Linked DNA regions of Arachidicoccus terrestris. The protein of the gene in region 2 interacts with the protein of the main gene of each other region in a pairwise test. Links are inferred from orthologs where the notes say so. Each region holds a gene or a part of one and is shown on either strand. Other genes may lie near its edges.

The links.
Region 1: the proteins of gyrA (region 2) and gyrB interact in binary tests that used the Escherichia coli proteins (3 or more experiments, as listed by UniProt). The link is inferred for Arachidicoccus terrestris from one-to-one orthologs.

Annotation. Positions count from the first base shown.
Region 1 is NZ_CP083387.1:925,102-932,457, reverse strand. The notes cover bases 1,395-4,284. They hold gyrB (DNA topoisomerase (ATP-hydrolyzing) subunit B), read left to right. Parts: upstream 1,395-1,782; coding sequence 1,783-3,786; downstream 3,787-4,284. Other genes in these bases: K9M52_RS03665 (arginase family protein), read right to left, coding at 1,395-1,516. Outside these bases: K9M52_RS03670 (hypothetical protein), read right to left, coding at 1-280; more of K9M52_RS03665, read right to left, coding at 371-1,394; K9M52_RS03655 (helix-turn-helix domain-containing protein), read left to right, coding at 4,866-5,240; K9M52_RS03650 (SDR family oxidoreductase), read left to right, coding at 5,313-6,068; K9M52_RS03645 (hypothetical protein), read left to right, coding at 6,237-6,446; K9M52_RS03640 (IS701 family transposase), read left to right, coding at 6,479-7,356. UniProt on the Escherichia coli protein: DNA gyrase negatively supercoils closed circular double-stranded DNA in an ATP-dependent manner to maintain chromosomes in an underwound state.
Region 2 is NZ_CP083387.1:3,841,291-3,848,996, forward strand. The notes cover bases 2,622-5,861. They hold gyrA (DNA gyrase subunit A), read left to right. Parts: upstream 2,622-2,967; coding sequence 2,968-5,661; downstream 5,662-5,861. Other genes in these bases: K9M52_RS14995 (FxLYD domain-containing protein), read right to left, coding at 2,622-2,697; K9M52_RS15005 (hypothetical protein), read left to right, coding at 5,738-5,861. In the rest of the region: K9M52_RS14990 (pyruvate dehydrogenase complex E1 component subunit beta), read left to right, coding at 1-652; more of K9M52_RS14995, read right to left, coding at 1,303-2,621; more of K9M52_RS15005, read left to right, coding at 5,862-7,099; K9M52_RS15010 (hypothetical protein), read left to right, coding at 7,426-7,706. UniProt on the Escherichia coli protein: A type II topoisomerase that negatively supercoils closed circular double-stranded (ds) DNA in an ATP-dependent manner to maintain chromosomes in an underwound state.

The DNA.
Region 1 (7,356 bases), 2.9 Mb from region 2 along the record:
ACGGTGCCGCCACAATAGAATCTAATGTATAATAGCTGATATCTCCGGCCTGAGTTGGTAAATAAGTGCGAAAGGAAGTCAGTGTACTGCCATAATCCTCCAACTGTTGTTTGGAACAGGCGCTTAGCAATATCAGTAAACACACCGTCAGGCTCAGATAGCTGCGTACGCTGTGTAAAAGCAGATGTTTTTTTTCAGCAGACACCGGATAGGTATTTGCTCGTGATAATGTCTCTTTTTGGCAGTCCGGTCTGTTGCTGTTATGGGTGGTTTTTATCATTAAAAACATTTAAAATAAAATGGGCTGTCTGCCTGTTCTTTCTATAAACGGTAATCAGCCCATTTTATTTTACTTTTTCCCGGCCATCTTTTAGCTTCTTTCGATAGCCCTGAGCCATCGTTCGGGAATTTCATTCTGCGTAGCCAGAATATAATCGGTATAACTGCATGGGAGGAAATGGCCATCGGGCAGTTCCATCCACCAGCGACCGGTCTTTTTACTTTGCAAAAAAGTGGTTTCCATCTCTGCGAAAGCCAGATGAAATTCATTAAAATTCTGACGGGTCTGGGGATCGGCTTCCTGTTTGCCCTGATGGATCCCATCAACCAGATACCAGGCCAGATGGCTTAATTGTTTGGCCGTCTGAAAGTTTCTGTCCAGGTGTTGCTGATAATCATAGAAGCCGATGCTGCTGACCTTACTGCTCATACCGGCAAACTGCATTAAACGACAGGCTTCTTCCCCGTTAAGACCGTTAGGGGTCATCAGATTGGCCGGCGCGTGTCCGCTTTGAATAGCAGAAATATCCAGGCTGATCGCATCCGAGTGCCGGATAGGTGGCTCTACTTCTTCGATTTTTTCCTTGACCCTTCCGACCCGTACACAATCAAAACGAAGGCGGTCAATGACTTCCAGCATTTCCGGGTGTACAAAGTAACTCTGAAACCCAAGGTGATTATAATGGTTCAGATAATTCGGTGACTGGGTAAACATATCCAGCAAGAATCTGTCAGCAGGCGCCTGACTATCTGTGTCCATGTCCATTTTAGCATCAATACAGCAAAGATCGAAGGTACGATCCAGTTTGCCATAGGCGGCACACTGAGCGGTCGTCAGATCATGGGAGCCGCCGATAATCAGAATTTTCGCATTTTGCAATAAAAGCAGTTCTGATAAAACAATTTTTAAGGCAGCGTAGGAGTCAGAAAGATTTTTACCAAGAACAATATTACCGATGTCAGCAATTTTGACATTTTTATGCCATTGATAGAGTTGATAGAATTCTGTACGGAAAACATCTGCTGAAGGGGTACCCCTGTTTGGAAAGCCCTTGCCTCTGTATTCTCCGATACCTACAATAATCAGATCGGCATCGGTTAAATCCGGGAAGCTTTCTTCATAACTGGTAATATAATAGCCAATCTGGGAGGTTTTAAAGCCTTCGTCCTGGGAGAGTTCAAAAAGATGTACGGGTTCTAGAAAATCAATAATGGTTTGTTCGTTAAATGATGACATTGTGTAAGCGTAAAATTTTAGACAAAAATAGGGTAAATGCGCCATTTTAAATGCCGCATGTGCATCTTTGCTAAATAAATTAAAATTTTTATATATTGTTCACTTGTTTTCAGTTAATTGCAAGAGGAAAAAAGCGGATCGCTTTTGCCTTGCGGAGGCATGCAGCCCTCATTAAAATACACGGTTTAAAAAGGGGCAAATCCCCTAAAAAACCGTAACTTCGCTACACTTTTTTAAAAGCCTAAAACGTAATTTTAAACAATCATATGAGTCAGGAAAATACGCCGGATTTGGACAATGTAAATGCAGCTGATAAAGGAAATCAACCAAAAACCTATGGGGCAGACAGTATTCAGGTATTAGAGGGGCTGGAAGCCGTGAGAAAAAGACCCGCCATGTATATCGGCGACGTGGGCGTAAAAGGATTGCATCATCTGGTTTATGAAGTCGTGGACAATTCCATTGATGAAGCGCTGGCCGGATTTTGTGATACCATCGATGTAAAGATCCATGAAGATAATTCTATCTCTGTACAGGATAACGGCCGCGGTATCCCCACGGGCATCAATACAAAAGAAAAGAAAAGCGCCCTGGAAATCGTCATGACGGTACTTCATGCAGGGGGCAAGTTTGATAAGGACACTTATAAAGTTTCGGGTGGCTTGCACGGTGTGGGGGTGAGTTGCGTTAATGCACTGAGCTCCCGTTTGAAGGCCGTTGTCGAAAGAGAAGGCAAGGTCTTTGAACAGGATTACCATAAGGGAGTGCCGGATGCTGCCGTTGCGGAAACGGGCCTCTCTGAAAAGACCGGTACCTATATCCACTTCTGGCCCGATAATACTATTTTCCAGACAACGATTTATCAGAAAGATATCCTGGAAGCAAGATTGAGAGAACTGGCCTATCTGAACAGGAAGGTCCGGATAACCCTGACGGATCTTAGAGAGAAGGATGAAAATGGGAATGCTTATTCAAAGGAATTTTATAGCGAAGGTGGTATTGTCGAATTTTTGGAAATTCTGGACAGGCACGCTAAACGTTCACCGATTATTGCCAATAGCCTTTATGTAGAAGGATATGATGAGGCCTCCAATGTGACGGTAGAAGTAGCGATGAGCTATAACGATGATTTTAAGGAGCACATATTCTCTTATGTCAATAACATCAATACCATCGAAGGCGGCACGCATGTTACCGGTTTCAGACAGGCGCTTACCCGTGTCTTTAAGAGCTATGGTGATAAAGAAGGCCTGTTTGAAAAAGCCAAAGTAACCGTGGAAGGTGATGACTTCAGAGAAGGTTTATCTTCTATTATTTCTGTAAAGGTGCCTGAGCCTCAGTTTGAGGGACAGACCAAGACCAAATTGGGGAATAGTGAAGTCAGCGGTATTGTCCAGACGACCGTGGCCCGTTCCCTGGAAGCTTATCTGGAAGAAAATCCTAAGGAAGCTAAAAATATTATTCAGAAAGTTATCCTGGCAGCACAGGCCAGGGTTGCTGCCAAGAAAGCCCGTGATATGGTACAGCGCAAATCTGTACTTAGCGGTAGCGGCCTTCCGGGTAAACTGGCTGATTGCTCGGAACGTAATCCGGAAAAATGCGAATTATACCTGGTGGAGGGAGATTCAGCAGGCGGTACGGCTAAACAGGGACGTGACCGTTCTTATCAGGCGATTTTACCACTCAGAGGTAAAATACTGAATGTGGAAAAGGCCATGGAGCACAAGATATATGAGAACGAAGAAATCCGGAATATCTTTACGGCCATGGGGGTGACGATCGGTACGCCGGAAGATCCCAAGGCTTTGAATCTTTCAAAACTGCGTTATCATAAGCTGATCATCATGACGGATGCCGATGTGGATGGAAGCCACATTGCCACGCTGATCCTGACTTTTGTTTTCCGGTATATGAAGGAACTGGTGACACAGGGTTATGTTTATATCGCCCAGCCTCCTTTGTATTTGGTAAAAAAAGGTAAAGAACAGGAATATGCTTATAATGAGGAACAGCGAAAGGCACTGGTAGCCAGAATCGGCGGTGGTAAAGACGACAGTGTAAATATCCAGCGTTATAAAGGTCTCGGTGAAATGAATGCCGATCAGCTTTGGGAAACAACCATGGATCCCGCCCGCAGAACCTTAAAACAAGTGACCATCGATAATCTGACAGCCGTAGACGAAACCTTCGCAATGCTGATGGGGGATGATGTTCCGCCAAGACGCGCCTTTATTGAAGAAAATGCTACGTATGCCAGGATCGATATCTAGTATTGCCTGTAGCGGATAACATGTTGAATTTATCAGAAACAAATTAAGACCCACGTGCATGTAGATCTGCATGTGGGTTTTTTGACTGTTGTAAAGAGATGCTTTATTTAATGTGAAATCGACATTTGGGAATTAAATAGGCGCCTGGCTTTATATCTTCAATATGTCCCAGATAATTGAACAATAAACGGGCCTCGTTTCGTTATCTTGAAGCGTTTGACAGAAAATGACATAGGTTCCTATAATTTTGGTATCAATTGCAAGGAGGGGCAAGCCGAAAACCCTGAACAGAGTAAGCATTCACTTAAAAATTTGTCAAAAATGGGAATCTTAACAACGTTATTAGCCGTATTGACTGCACTTTTAGGCAGCTTGGGTCTCTAGTAAGCTTACAAAGTTTTCAGAGAACTCAAGATTAAGAGTTTGAATCTCCCGAAATTTCGGGAGATTTTTTATGGTGCATGTGCCTACTTTATATTACCGTATAATGTGAAATCTGAACAAAGTGCCGGTTTGATTTTTAACCATCTGGGAATAAGACTTTTATACTATTAAATTATTTTTAAATTGAATATAATTTAATTGAATACAAAACCGTTTGACAAAAAATGACATAGCCAGGTTTAACTTTGGTAATACTTGCAAGGAGGGCCTATGCTGAAAACCCTGAATAGAGTAAGCGCTAACTTTAAACCTATTTAAAATGGACATTTTAGCCAAATTAATCGCCATCTTGACTGCACTTCTAGACAGTTTGGGCGTCGGAGGTATCTAGTGCGTTTTGAAAGCATTTAAACGCTAGATTAAAAATCTGGATCTCCTGATAACGGGAGGTCCATTTTTATTACTACAGGTGTTTACTGGCCGGAATATTGTTGACATGAATTTGTTTGCCAGAGATGGGTTTGTGCCCCACCGGCCGGCCAGACCGACTTATCATAATAACTGAAGTATCTATTCGCTGGTTGCTAGCCCGCCCATTTTTTTGTTACTGCGTTAAAAGCCGAAAAGTTCACCATGTTGACAGTGGATAAAAGCTTATTTTGGGCTGCTATTCATAACAGTCACAAGCAAGCATTATGGAAGGAGAACAACCTAAAAGAAGTACTGAGATTATTGAAGCTTATTTTGATTTTCTGGATCGGCATATAGAGGAAGTGATTAGCGGCAAAGCAACAGCATTTATGGAGCTGGGGCAAATTGCGCAGGAGCTGGCCATTTCACATGGGCATCTGTCGGATACTGTCCGGAAGATTAAAGGGAAACATCCCTGTTATTTTTATGATGCAAAAATCATTGACAGAGCCAGGCAGATGCTTTTGGAGACTGACGGCTCAATCGCACATATCGCCATGGTGCTTACCTATGATCCTTCCAATTTTTCTAAATTCTTTAAGAAATGGACGGGAGAAACGCCGGGAAACTTTCGAAAAAATCATAGGAACAGTCCATGAAAGTTCCGAAAAGTTCACCATGACTACCCCATATATTCAATGGATCTTTGTTACTCATCTAAATTGATAATTATGCGTAACAATGATTTGAATGGAAAAATCGTATTGATTGCCGGAGGCGGCAAGAACCTCGGCGGGCTACTGAGCAGGCAATTTGCCGCATTGGGTGCGAGGCTGGTGATCCATTACAATAGTGAGAATACGAAAGCAGACGCCGAAAAAACACTGGCTGATGTTAAGGCGGCCGGCGCTGATGCTATACTGGTACAGGGAGACCTTACTCGAGTTGCCAATGTCACGAAGTTATTCGACGCTGCAAAAGAAAGGTTTGGCAGCATCGATATAGCCATCAATACTGTAGGTAAAGTCCTGAAAAAGCCGTTTGTAGATACCACTGAGTCGGAGTATGACAGCATGAGTGATATTAATTCAAAAGTCGCTTATTTTTTTATTCAGGAGGCCGGTAAAAATCTCAATGATGGTGGGAAGATCTGCACCATTGTCACCTCCCTGTTAGCTGCTTACACCGGCTTATATTCAACCTATGAAGGTTTGAAAGCGCCGGTGGAGCATTTTACGCGCGCCGCCTCCAAGGAGTTTGGAAGCCGCGGTATTTCCGTTACCGCAGTGGCACCGGGCCCGATGGATACACCATTTTTTTATGGACAGGAAAGTGAAGATGCGGTTGCCTATCATAAATCGGCTTCTGCTTTGGGTGGGCTTACAGACATTCATGATATTGCCCCGCTCGTGTTGTTTTTAGTCACACAGGGTTGGTGGATTACGGGGCAAACGATATTTGCAAACGGAGGTTATACGACCAGATAAAAGCCCATCGGCAGTAGGTATAAAAAACGGGTGACCGGAATTATATGTAATTCCGGTCACCCGTTTTCTCTAGTTTGGCCTTTTTCTAGATAAGGCAAAAAAAAATAGCAATTTAGTTGGTTATATTGCTATTTTTTGTGATCTTTATATCTAGTTAAACGACTAGATATGGGATATCCAACTAAAATTCAGATAATAAAAAGAGCAAAGAGTGAGCAATGGTATGTAAATTTTCCAGCTGCCGTGGCTCAGGCAATAGAATTTAAGCAAGGAGAGATTGTTGAGTGGGTGATAGATGATCACCAGCGCCTAGTACTTCAGCGTAGTGATGAATCCGTAAAAGATCTTAAAAAAAAACTCCCCAAAAAGAAGGAGTAGTTGCTTGCTTTAATGAATTATTCGATAGATGTATAACAGCTTTCAAGCAATCCAGAACTTTTCAGAGAGCTCGCGATTTGTCTCACGGAGTTATTTCATGTATTGGACGTTGTACGATAACAGGGATGTTAACAGCAAGTGGGAATCAGTTTAAGGACTGGAGTGCGGCCTATCGAATATTTAAGGGTGAAAGAATGGATATGAATGCAATTTTTTCTGAAGTTAGAAAGGAGGTCGTGTATCAAAATAGAAAGAAAGGCGATTTTATTTATGCACACATGGACGATACCCTGTTAAGGAAGAGAGGGAAGAAAATATCAGGGACCGGATGGCTAAGGGATCCACTTGGCCCCCCGTTTTGTAATAATTTCATTTGGGGCCAACGATTTGTTCAACTCTCTTTATCGCTCATTGAAAAAGACCTCTGCGGTCCATCAAGGGCCATCCCGGTAGACTTCAAACATTGTCCTCCCACCAAGAAGCCGTCAAAAAATGCGACCGACCAGGAAGTAGCACTATACCGGGAAAGACAGAAGAAAGAAAAAATGAGCGAAGTAGGCGTCCAGCGTGTCATAGCCTTGAGAAAGTGCTTAGATGACGATGGCTATAAAAATAAAAAACTTATCCTGAGCGTGGACGGCAGTTACACGAATGGAACTGTTTTAAGGCAACTTCCAGAAAATGTAGAACTCATTGGCCGCATAAGGAAGGATTCAAAAATTTATGCTCTACCAGAAGAGCAACAATCAGGAAAGGGACGTAAACGATATTATGGAGAAGAGCTCCCCACACCAGAACAAATCCGACAAAGCGATGACTATCCTTATCAGCAGGTTGAAGCATGGGCTGCAGGAAAGATGCGTACATTCAATGTGAAAGTTGTAAAAGATATACGCTGGCGAAAATCAGG
Region 2 (7,706 bases):
TATCGTATTGCGTGGACCCAACGGTAGTGCAGGACAGCTGGGTGCCCAGCATTCTACGGCTTTTGAAGCCTTATATGCCAATATCCCCGGTATTAAAGTGGTATCCGTGTCGAATGGTTATGACGGTAAAGGTTTATTGAAACAGGCCATCCGTTATGAACAGGACCCTGTGATCTTCATGGAAAGTGAAGTGATGTACGGTGATAAATGTGAAGTGCCTGAAGAAGAATATTATATAGAGATTGGCAAGGCAGCGATAAAAAAAGAAGGCAAAGACGTTACTATTGTATCTTTCAATAAAATGATGAAGGTTGCGCTGGCTGCGGCAGAAGAACTGGAAAAAGAAGGTATTAGTGCCGAAGTAATCGACCTTAGAACGATCCGCCCACTGGATTGGAGAACCATTCTGGAAAGTGTTAAAAAGACCAATCGCCTGGTGATCGTGGAGGAGCAATGGCCGTTTGCTTCTGTCAGTTCAGAAATTACTTACCGCATTCAAAAAGAAGGTTTCGATTATTTAGATGCACCTATTCGCAGAATTACTGCTGCTGATGCACCGATGCACTATGCTCCTACACTGGTGGAAGCTTATCTGCCCAGCGTCGGCCGTGTCGTTAAGCTGGTTAAAGAAGTGATGTACCTGAAAAAATAACTGAAAGGTTATTCAATATATTTTTATCCGTCATCTGTTATTGGACCCACAACAGATGACGGATTTTTTTTATCTGAAGAATTATCAGTCTAGGTAAGGGGCTGTTTTACTGCCTGTTAAACGAGAAATCAGGCTTTAAAGCAGAGTGGTTATGTATACGCATTTTCATATAATTATCTGCCTCTTAATGATCGTGTTCCGAACTTACAGAGGTAGGTATTTGCTCAGCAATGATTTATTGGATAGTGCCTTTGCAGACGATATTATTTGCTGCTAAATACCATTGATGTACGGTTGCCTATTCACAGGCAGGGTGTTCTGTCACGGACAATTGCGGGAACAATATTGTTTCCGGCCATATCTTTGATAATCCCGTTCTAAAAACCCCTGCCGCTTAATATCAGTGTGCAAACTGTACAAGTCGGGTCTGCTTTCTCTGATGAGGAGGACTTCTACCGTATACAGACTGATTAACGAGATATTGTGTGGTTTAATGACCAAGAAGGCGGGGTGCGGATATCTACCCAAAGACATAGACTAAAAGGTGTCTTACATGCGGGTATGCCGTCATTTACCGACTGTAGAATTTTGTTGAAGTCAGATATCAACGTGTCTGTTACGAAGCCCGGCCTTGACCGTGTATCGATGGATCAGCGCCCCATAAGATAGACATTATCACCGCTGATCAGAGAAACTTTATAGGAGATACGTTCTGCATTTCTGCTACTGGGAACCTTAAGTGTCGTCGTTTTGCCGGCATTTATTTTTCCAGTCTGGAGGGTTTCTCCTTGAATGAATTTTCCTTCCTTATCGTAATATTTAATTTCCACGACGGCTATATTGAGGTCATCTTTTGAAGTATTATGAACTCTAATTTTCACGTTTTTAATACCCGGTTCCGGCGCCTTATTCAAGGACAAACTAACATAATCTGCTATACTTGCCGCTTTTTGTGCTTTTTTTTCAGGCGCCTTTTTTTCAGGCGCTTCCTTGGCTGTTGTTGTCACAGGTGTATCCGCTTTTTTCTCTACCGGGGCTGTTGCCTTTGCCGGAGGAGCCTTGACCGTATTTTTATCCGTACTGCTGTCTTTTAGGGCCGTTGTTTTTTGTGCTGTCACGGATGGAGTAGTGGAGGCTGAGGTCCGCGAGGGAGTTTGTGCGGCTTTCTCTGAGACCTTGGCTAACCTGCTGCTATCCTTAACGGACTTAGGTTGCGAAGTGGTGTTCACGGCATTTCCAGTTGGCTTATGCATGGGAATAGCCGCCGGCCCGTCGGTCTTGACTGTATTGTTTTTTTGTGAGTCTTGCCGTTTGCTGCCCGCAGTTGAAGAATCACGAACTGCAAGGCCGGTTGCCGCAATGCCCGAATCTGTAGAAGGCGTTGTAAATTGTTTATATCCCCACCAGGCCAGAAAGCCAATACCACCAATGATGATAATCGGAAGAAAGAATTCCTTAAAAAAATGGGAGTTTTGTGGACGAGCAGTCGTCCGAACTGGCTTAGGAGTGGGGTGGTGCCGGACTTCTCTGAGCGGAGCTTCATCCAAGTTTTGGATCTGAGGGTGTATTTTTTGATGCGCATTTGCGGCGGCATGAGCCGCAGCAGATCCACTTGTATACATTTGTGTGGACTCCAGAGGTTTTTCTATCCGTGAATTTTTGGCCCGTTCTTTTACCTTCTCATTTATATTGACGCCCGTCTTATCCACTGGTGGCGGAACAGTTGTCTTTTTTTTGGGCAAGGCTGAGGGCATGCGTTTAAACGGAGAGGGTCCGGCCGAAGGTTCTGGTTTAGGAACGGTCGCCTCGGGTTTTACCTGGTCCTCGTCCTTGATTTCTATCAATTTCTTATCTGCAGTAAACTTATATTTTGGTTTGGGTGTACTTTGCAACCCCTGTTGCAGTTCAGCAAAACTATTGGGCGATTTCCACTCGGAACCGCCATCGATCTTGATCAGGTCGCTGGAATTGAGCCCTTGGCTGAGTAACGCCTCTTTGGTAAACGGGCCCTTTTCGATGTTATTTCTACGTAACCAGTATTGCACTTTTGTTTTAAAGGATTGACATAAAAATAGGGAATATCAAAGACTTAAAAAAACGAACAGTAAAATTAGGATTATTTTATCCCATAACTGGCCGAAAAATTCTCCAAAATACTCATTAGCAATTATTTTGCCATTTTATTTTGCCTGGAATTTTCAAGCTAAATATTTTGTACGGCAGCCGGATTTTTAGCGCCGATTTAGGCATAAATTTCGTAGCTTTACGCCTTACATGCAAGGCGTAAATTCGCTTTAGATATTTTTTAATTATATATGGAAGAAAATAAAGATTTGTTACCCGAAGAAACGGGTGATCATGACCGGATTATTCCCGTCAATATCGAAACTGAAATGAAAACCGCCTACATCGATTATTCGATGAGCGTTATTGTCGGAAGAGCGTTACCCGATGTCCGCGACGGGTTTAAACCCGTTCATCGCCGCGTTCTTTACTCTATGAATGAGTTAGGGAATCATAGCAATAAACCTTATAAAAAGTCTGCCCGTATCGTCGGGGAGGTAATGGGTAAATACCACCCTCACGGTGACTCTTCAATTTATTTTACAGTCGTCAGGATGGCCCAGGATTTTACCATGCGTTATACGTTGGTGGATGGCCAGGGTAATTTTGGTACCCAGGACGGGGATAGCCCGGCTGCCATGCGTTACACTGAGATCCGCCTGTCCAAGCTGGCAGAAACGATGTTGGAAGATATCGAAAAAGATACAGTGGACTTTCATCTGAATTTTGATGATTCCCTGGAGGAACCCAGTGTATTGCCTACCAGGATTCCTCAGCTTTTACTCAACGGTTCCAGTGGGATCGCCGTTGGTATGGCGACCAATATGATGCCTCATAATCTTACGGAGGTTGTTGACGGATGTTTGGCCTATGTTGACAATAGGGACATCGCGATTGAGGATTTAATGAAAATAGTCAAAGCGCCTGATTTCCCGACAGGGGGAATCATCTTTGGCATGGATGGAGTGAGACAAGCCATGATGACTGGCCGCGGACGTGTCATGGTCCGAGGCAAATGCCATGTGGAGACCAAAGAGTCAGGAAGGGAAAAGATCGTTATTACAGAAGTACCGTATCAAGTCAGTCTGGATGGACTTACTGATAAGATCGGTCAATTAGCGACCAATAAAGTGGTAGAAGGAATAGCCTATGTTAATAATGAGACGAGTAAAAGAGGGGGTATCCGTATTGTTGTAGAACTCAAAAGAGATGCCGTGGCCAATGTGGTCATCAACCAACTCTATAAATATTCTGAGCTGCAAACCAGTTTTGGGATTAATAATGTGGCAATCTGTAAAGGGCGCCCACGTACGCTAAATCTCAGACAACTGATCGCTGAATTCATTGAATTCAGAATGGATGTAGTCATCCGCAGGTCCAAATTCGAACTTAAGAAAGCAGAGGAGAAAGAACATCTTTTAAGAGGTTATCTAATTGCACTGGATAATTTGGACGAAGTGATCCGGATTATTCGTGAGTCTACCAATCCGGCTGAGGCTAAAGAAAATCTGGTCGCCGCACAGCTGAAACTTAAAAATTCTCAAATTATCCAACTCCTGGGTGAAGCGACCTCAAATGAATTCCTAGATGAAGTGCAGGCACAGGCCATTTTAGAAATGAGATTGCAACGGCTTACCGGCATGGAAAGAGAAAAGATCCAGGCTGATTATAATGAGCTTATGCAGTTTATCGCCAAATTGAAGCATTTACTCGCCAATGAGGACGCCCGTTATGATGTGATCAAGGAAGAGCTTCTGGAGGTTAAAAATAAATATGGAGATGAAAGAAAGAGCACCATTGAGTATAACGCCAACGACATTAGTATCGAGGACTTGATTGAAGAGGAAGATGTGGTCATTACGATCTCTCATCTGGGTTATATTAAACGAACTTCGGCCTCTGAATACCGCCAACAAAGACGTGGTGGCCGTGGAGGCAAGGGAGCCGCTACCAGAAATGAAGATTACGTTGAGCATTTATTCGTAGCTTCTACCCATGACACCATGATGTATTTTACAGAAAAAGGGCGGGTGTTTTGGCTGAAAGTCTATGAAATACCGGAAGGAGAGAAGAATGCAAAAGGCAGAGCCATTCAGAATCTGATTCAGATACCCGGTGACGATAAAGTGAGAACGATTATCAATGTGAAGAAACTAACGGACGAAACCTATGTAAATAGTCATTATGTTGTTTTATGTACCAAGAAGGGAATTATTAAGAAGACGGCGCTTAAAGATTTTAGCCGCCCCAGGGCTACAGGGGTAAACGCCATCACAGTTAACGAAGGAGACGAATTACTGGAAGCTATGTTAACAGATGGCCAAAGTGAAATCATGCTGGCGGTTAAGAGCGGTCGGGCGATCCGTTTCCCTGAAGCCAAGGTGCGTCCAACCGGCCGGGGTGCCATTGGTGTAACGGGTATAGAGGTAGATGCGAAAGATGACGAAGTGGTCGGCATGATCCATGTAGATAAAGAAGATTTAGATCATACTGTATTGGTTGTCAGTGAGAAAGGGTACGGTAAGCGGACCCGGATCATTGATGAGATGGGAGAAGATGTTTATCGTGTAACCAACAGGGGAGGCAAAGGTGTAAAAACAATTAATGTAACGGAAAAAACTGGCAAGCTTGTTGGTATATTAAATGTTACAGAAAAGCATGATCTGATTATCACCTGCAAATCAGGTATCACACTGCGTACGGATGTGGCGGCAATTAAGGAAGCAGGTAGAAACACGCAGGGGGTTATCCTGATTCGTCTGGATGACGGCGATGAAATTGCAGCTATTTCTAAAATTGATGAACAGCAAATGGAAGAACCGGCCGAGGAGATAATTGCAGAAGGAGCAGATGTTATCCCGTCGGAGACTTCTAGCGGGGATAACGATCAATCTGAAAAAGATGACGATCTGCCAGATGCAAAAAGGGACATTGAAGAAATGTAGAATGGATGCAACGGACATAGTTTAATCAAATCAAGGATATAAATTAAAAGACATTCAGTTAACTAAAAAAAACAAAATGAAAAGGATTGTATTCTCATTTTTGCTTCTCGGAATTACCGCTGGAGCATGGGCACAAAAACCTGTCAAATTTAAAAAGGATGATGTAGTCAAACTTTTGGTGGAGAAGAAATACACCGATGCGAAGGATTTGATTGATAAAGTTTTGGCCAATCCTAAAGAACAGGACAATAAAGAAGCTCTTACTTATAAAGCAGTTATTTACGCTAATCTTGCATCTGACTCTGCTCAGGCGGCTAATTATCCGGATGCCTTACAGACCAGCGCATCTACATTGGATCAGTTACAACAGAATACAGACACCGCGGCATTTAATAAGTTGATGCGTGAGGACCAGGGTATTAATGCCGTATCGGTCGTGTATTCCAAATCTTTTAATAATGGTCTTAATAAGTTTAAGGATACAGCTTGGGATGAGGCTTATAAAAGTTTCTACAATGCATACAAATGGGCAGATTATATTACCAAAAATGGTTTTAGTCAGAACCCCGACAGAAACGCAATAGATACATTTACCGTTTTATATACTGGTTTCGCAGCACAGAACGCATCCAGATATAATCAGGAAAACGGCGGTTCATTCCAAAATCCCGCTATGGCAGACTCTGCAATGTCTATGTATCAGAAATTAGCTGAACGTAATATCGCCACGAAGGATATGGCAGCCATGTATCAGTTTATGATTCAGTATTATCAGGTTAAAAAGGATAAGGCAAATACAGATAAATACTTAGCGCTCGCGAAAAAGAATTATCCCGATAAAAGTGATCTCTGGAGTCAGATTGAGACACAGGCGATGTTGGCTGGAGGTAGTGTAAACGACATTATTAACAATTACAAACAAAAAGATGCCGGTGGACAAATGACAGAAGCGCAATATATTGAAATTGCACAGACACTCGCCAACGCTGAAAAATCTACTCAGGATACTGCGGAGATAGCCGCTGCGAAAGCTGCTTCCATCGATGCATATGCGAAAGCGTTTAATTTGAGCCAAAATGGGATATATGCTTTTAACGTCGGTATTTTGAACTACCAGAAATTTAGCGCACTGGATGATGAGTATTATGCTAATAAGGGTGAAGAGGCAGAGAAGAAGGCCAGAAGAGATGCGATTGAGAAAGAGCAAGCTCCTATTGCAGACTCGTCAATTACATGGTTGACAAAAAGCTTTGATATTCTTTCCAACAAACAGGATAGGGATAAAAATGAAGTGGTCTCCCTAAACCGCGCTGTCGATATTATAGCAAATCTCTATAGCTGGAAAATGAACAAGGCCAGAGGACATGATCCCAAGGCTTATGATAAATACAATGCGTTGTTTCAGAAGTTTGATGGTTTACATGATTCTTTCAAATAAGAAGATTGACTGTATATAAATTTGGTGACAGCCCTGTTTATTTAATTAATCAGGGCTGTTTGTATAGAGGAAGCTCTGTTTGTATTTTAATTATAATTGGGTACAATTCATGAATTATTCGGTGAAAATGATTTTTTTTAGCCTGCTTCCATTAAACTTTAAGGGCAAATATCCTATCTATATACACAGAAAGGATAATGAAGCTGCGTATGGCCACCGCCTCTGATTATCTGAAAACCTACATGAAATTTACCGCATTCCGGATGAAGTGACAGGCCCGATAAGGTGTGTTTTATGTGATTATATCATTATTTAAATCTACAAACATGAAAAAAGCAATATATATATGGATGCTGTGTTTGGGTGGACTTTTTTTTAGTCAACAAAGTTTTGCCCAAAGAGGCCATGGCCACGATCAGAGGGGGCATTACAGCGGAAAGTCTTATAGAAAGGCTCAGAAACATTATCGTAAAAGCCACGCAAAAGCCTACAAGCATTATCAAAAACAGGGACATTATTATAGCAATCGCGGTCATTACAGTGGCAGAAGCCATTATAACAGCAGAAGAATTGTGAGGGCTCCCAGAAGGTCATACAGAGTCGCACC